One region of the Comamonas guangdongensis genome, then DNA from elsewhere that is predicted to be linked to it. Evidence: riboswitches for the same ligand, from Rfam matches in the RefSeq annotation. Region 1 holds a riboswitch; the other holds the start of a gene.
The links. A riboswitch is a leader RNA that binds a small molecule or an ion and turns the genes downstream of it on or off. The one in region 1 is predicted to bind cobalamin.
Positions count from the first base shown of each region.

Region 2: linked by a shared signal. The riboswitch ahead of AB6724_RS00925 (TonB-dependent receptor domain-containing protein) and the one ahead of AB6724_RS12610 (FecCD family ABC transporter permease) in region 1 are both predicted to bind cobalamin.

Region 1 is NZ_JBFYGN010000013.1:13,718-15,910, reverse strand. Features, by position in the region: gene AB6724_RS12615 (ABC transporter ATP-binding protein) at 1-118, opposite strand, end outside; gene AB6724_RS12610 (FecCD family ABC transporter permease) at 115-1,179, opposite strand; cobalamin riboswitch at 1,392-1,639, opposite strand; gene AB6724_RS12605 (beta-keto acid cleavage family enzyme) at 2,026-2,193, shown strand, end outside.
Region 2 is NZ_JBFYGN010000001.1:205,434-207,626, reverse strand. Features, by position in the region: gene AB6724_RS00925 (TonB-dependent receptor domain-containing protein) at 1-1,172, opposite strand, end outside; cobalamin riboswitch at 1,238-1,464, opposite strand; gene AB6724_RS00920 (FtsX-like permease family protein) at 1,530-2,193, shown strand, end outside.

The DNA of each region.
Region 1 (2,193 bases):
CCAGCAGGCCGACCAGTTCGCCCTGGCCCACATGCAGGCTGACATCGTGCACGATATGGGTTGCGGCGGCTTGCCACCGCAGCTGGCTGGCTTGCAGCAAAGGGCTGTCGCTGTTCATAGGCTCAGCCTTTCGCGCGTATTCCTGCGGCACAGCATCCAGACAAAGAACGGGCCGCCCAGCAGCGAGGTGATGACGCCCACGGGCACTTCCGCCGGTGCAAAGCTGATGCGCGAGAGTACGTCCATCCAGACCAGAAAGATGGCGCCTATCAGTGCTGCGACCGGCAGCACGCGGCGATGCTCGGTGCCCACCAGCATGCGCGTGACATGGGGCACGATCAAGCCGACAAAGCCTATGGGGCCGGTTAGCGAGACCAGAACTCCGGTGACCAGTGAGACCAGCACGAACAACCAGCGTCGCGTGCGGGTGGTGTCCACGCCCAGCGTGGCGGCCGTCTCCTCGCCGGAGAGCAGGGCGTTGAGCGAGCGTGCCTGCGTCAGCAGCGCAGCCACGCCGGCCAGCAGCAGGATGGCTGGCAGACCCAGCTCATTCCAGCGGGTGCCGGCAAGGCTTCCCAGAGTCCAGGTCAGTACCGAGTTGGCCAGCTCGCGCTGATCGGCCGTCAGCACAATCAGGCTGGTCAGGCCACCCAGGCAGTAGGCGATGGCCACGCCGCCCAGAATCAGCCGGGAAGCCAGCAGCTTTCCGTTGGCCGAGGCCAGAAAGTAGACCGCCGTGCAGGCGGCCAGCGCGCCTCCAAAGGCTCCCAGAGGCAGGGCGAGCTCTCCTGCAAATGCGAGTGCGCCGAAGGCAAGTACGCTGACCGCACCCGCCGAGGCACCGGAGGACACGCCCAGCAGATAGGGGTCGGCCAGCGGATTGCGCACCATGGCCTGCATCGCCACGCCCACCAGCGCCAGGCCTGTGCCCGACAGTGCGGCCAGCAATACGCGCGGCAGGCGCACGCGCCAGACGATTTGATACTGGGCCGTGCTCCAGTTGCCGGGCTGCAAATCCAGGCCAAGCCGCTGGCCCAGTTCATGGGTCGTGATGAGCCAGGCCTGCTGTGGCGCCATGCGCACCGGGCCCAGGGTGATGGCCAGCGTCAGCGATATCAGCAGCACGATGAGCAGGGCTGCCAGCCATAGAGCCTGCTGACGGCGCTGTCGGAGGAACAAGCCGGCCACCATCATGGGGTGATCGCCAGTGCGAATGGCAGGTCGAGAGACAAGAACCGCATTTTTGACAAGCCAAGAGGCTGCCTGCCGGCTTGTGAGGGGGCCATGCTTACACGTGGCGCATGCGGAATGCGGCGGTATCAGCTTGCTGCCATCACGCTGCTCCCCGCAGGCGGCCATTACGAAAGCCGAGCGCCAGGTCTTACTCCGGGCGGCGCAGCACTCAACAGGCCGGTATCCGGGCTCGCAGATTGCGCGAACGCATGCCATCTCGCCTTCCCGGCGCTGCCGCGCACCTCATGCGTCGAGGCCACGTGGAGCGTCAGTGGCTGGCTCCCGACATTGGCAGGAGCCTTGAAATGGAGTTGATCTGCTGACCGTTGCGGGGGCAGCCAAGGATTTCCACCTTGTTCCCGTTTAACCCGATGGAAAATCGGGCACCTGTTGCGTTGAAGAAAGCCTATTGCAGACCATGGTCTGAAGTCTTTGCTCCTGCAAAAATTATAGGGCAGTGATTTGCCGCCTTGATCGGGAGAACAGCCGGAGGGGCAAAAGGCGAAGGCATCTGGTCCGGACCGGATCGAGCAAGGCCTGCTTCCCTGCTTCCCTGCTTTCCGAGGCCGAAGCGCCAGCACATGGGCATGGGCCGCCTGGGCATCGCTGGCGCACTTTGCCAAGCCCGCAACGCGATATGGCAAATGCTCTGCCAGGCAACTGGCCTACATTGAATTTGCTTTTGATTTCGACGGGCTGCCGCTGTCCGGCAACTGCCCAGGGACTGACTGCGTCTCGCCGCATGCCTGACCTCTGCCGTCCGCCGAAGCCTGCATTTCACTGGAGACACTCATGAATTTCCTCGACGGCCATCTGTTCCCCGAAAACCAGCAGCCCCTGATCATCACCGCCGCGCCCTATGCGCCGGGCTGGCTGCCTTCCGATTTTCCCGAAGACATCCCCGTCACCATGGAGGCGCAGATCCAGAAAGCCGTGGATTGCTACAACGCCGGCGCCACC
Region 2 (2,193 bases), on a different contig from region 1:
GAGTGGCGGCCCGTGCTGCCGTTGAGGCCCAGAAACACCGCATTGATGCTGCGGCGGGTCACGGCATAGTCGCTGGAAACATCGACCTTCTGCTCCAGCCGCTCGGCCCCCGCCAGCACCGTGCCCAGCATGGTACGGATCTCGTTGTCCCATTTGTACTCGAGCTGGGTGGTGTTGAAATGGCTGTCGCCATAGGGCGAGCCAAAATTCCTCTGCTCGTCGCGCGACTGGCCCACGGAGACATAGGTGGTCCAGTCGGCTAGCACCTTGCCGGTGAGCTTGAGCTTGGCCACCCGGGTCTTCAGGTCGGAATAGGGATTGGAGCCAAGGCCCGAGTCCGTATGCACGCGGCCCTCGGACTGCAGGAAATTCGTGTCCACGCGCCAGTCGCTGTTGAGCGCATAGCCCAGACCCAGATTCACCGAGGTCTGGTCAAAGCCGTCGCGGTCGGGGTTGTAGGTATAGGGGCCGGCCTTGGGGTTGGTTGCCGAGAAGCCGTGGTCCACCAGGCGGTTCAGGCCAATCTGGTAGCCGAACCCGCCCTGCGCACCGCGCAGCCCTGCCGACGCCGCCTTGTAGCCGTTCTCGCCGGCGGTCACCGAGGCATTGCCGAGGAAGGGCTTGCCGGCATCCGCACCGCGCTTGGTGAAGACCTGGATCACACCGCCTATCGCTTCGCTGCCATAGAGTGCGGATGCCGGACCTTTGACCACTTCGATGCGCTCTATCATCTCCAGCGGCAGGTTCTCCAGCACCGGGGCCGCCATGGTGGCCGAGCCATAGCGCACGCCGTCGATCAGCAGCAGCGTCTGGGTGCTGGCCGTGCCACGCAGAAACACGCTTTGCGCCGCACCGCGGCCGCCGTTGCTGGACAGCTGCACTCCTCCGGCCAGACGCTGCAGCAGCTCGGCCGCCGAGCGTACCGGAGCCATGGACTCGATCTGTTCCTGGGAGATCACGGCCACATCGGCCAGGGTCTCGTCGACCGAGATGGCGGAGCGCGTGGCCGTGACCACGGTTTCGGCCATGCGCTGTTCGCCGGCAACCACAGACTGCGCCCGGGCCGTGACGGAACACAGCGTCATGGCGGCAGCGGCCGCCCAGGTCAGAAGTGCGGAAAAAGCTGCGGCCATGGGCAGGCCGCCCGGGTGCAGGGAACTGGAGCTATGCATAAAAATTCTTGAACCGTTGACACTGGCGTCCCCGCCAGATGCGACCCCCACCAGAAGCTCTCGCAAGCCCTGGCACATCTTTGGCCGGTATCCAGACTGATGCACTCACTGCCAGGCCTTCCCAAAGCGCTATGCGCTTCAGTGGCTGCGGTAGACAGCTTGGTTCTTCACCTGTGCACTCACTGTTGCGGGGGCAGTACATGCTGAGTCCGCGGGAACGCAGACCTCCATGTTTCCCGTTTAACTGCTGCGTCAGAACAACGCCGCGAGCACCAAAACCCTCTATTTTAGCGATGCCGCATACTTGCTCCTCCGCCTGCAGATGCAGGGCGCCATTTCGACCGATAGTCCCCAGCCGTGTTGTTCCACTCTCCGCTTCTGCAGCTGCTGGCCAGCTTCTCCTGGCAGGAACTGCGCCAGCATCCCTGGCGCACGGCGACGGCCCTGCTCGCCATCATGCTGGGCGTGGCCCTGGGCTTTGCGGTGCATGTAATCAACCAGTCGGCTCTGGACGAGTTCTCGCGCGCGGTGCGCAGCGTCAACGGCCAACCCGATCTGCAGCTGCACGCCATGCAGGACGGCTTGCCGCTGGAGCTTTATGCGCAGGTGGCACGGACCCGGGGCGTGGCGGCCGCCGTTCCCTGGCTCGAGACCACGGTGCTGCTGCCCGCAGCGGACGCCGACCGCCCTGCGCCAGACGCAGATGCCCGCACTACTCAGGGCGCGGCCCGGGGCACGGCGCTGCGCGTGCTGGGCAGCGATGCCACCAAGCTCGCGCCCGTGGCGCCGGCCCTGATGCCACAGCTGTTTGCGGGCAGCGACCGGCTCGATCTGTTCGCGCCCGATGCGGTCTTCCTCAACGCCGCGGCGCTGCAGGCCCTGCAGCTGAGCCCCGAACGGGCGTCCAACACCGCAATGCACTGGCTGCTCAACGGCCGGCTGCAGACCCTGCGCATCGCCGGCACGGTAGCGGCCACGGGCGCTCCCGTGGCCGTCATGGACATCGCCGCCCTGCAGGAAA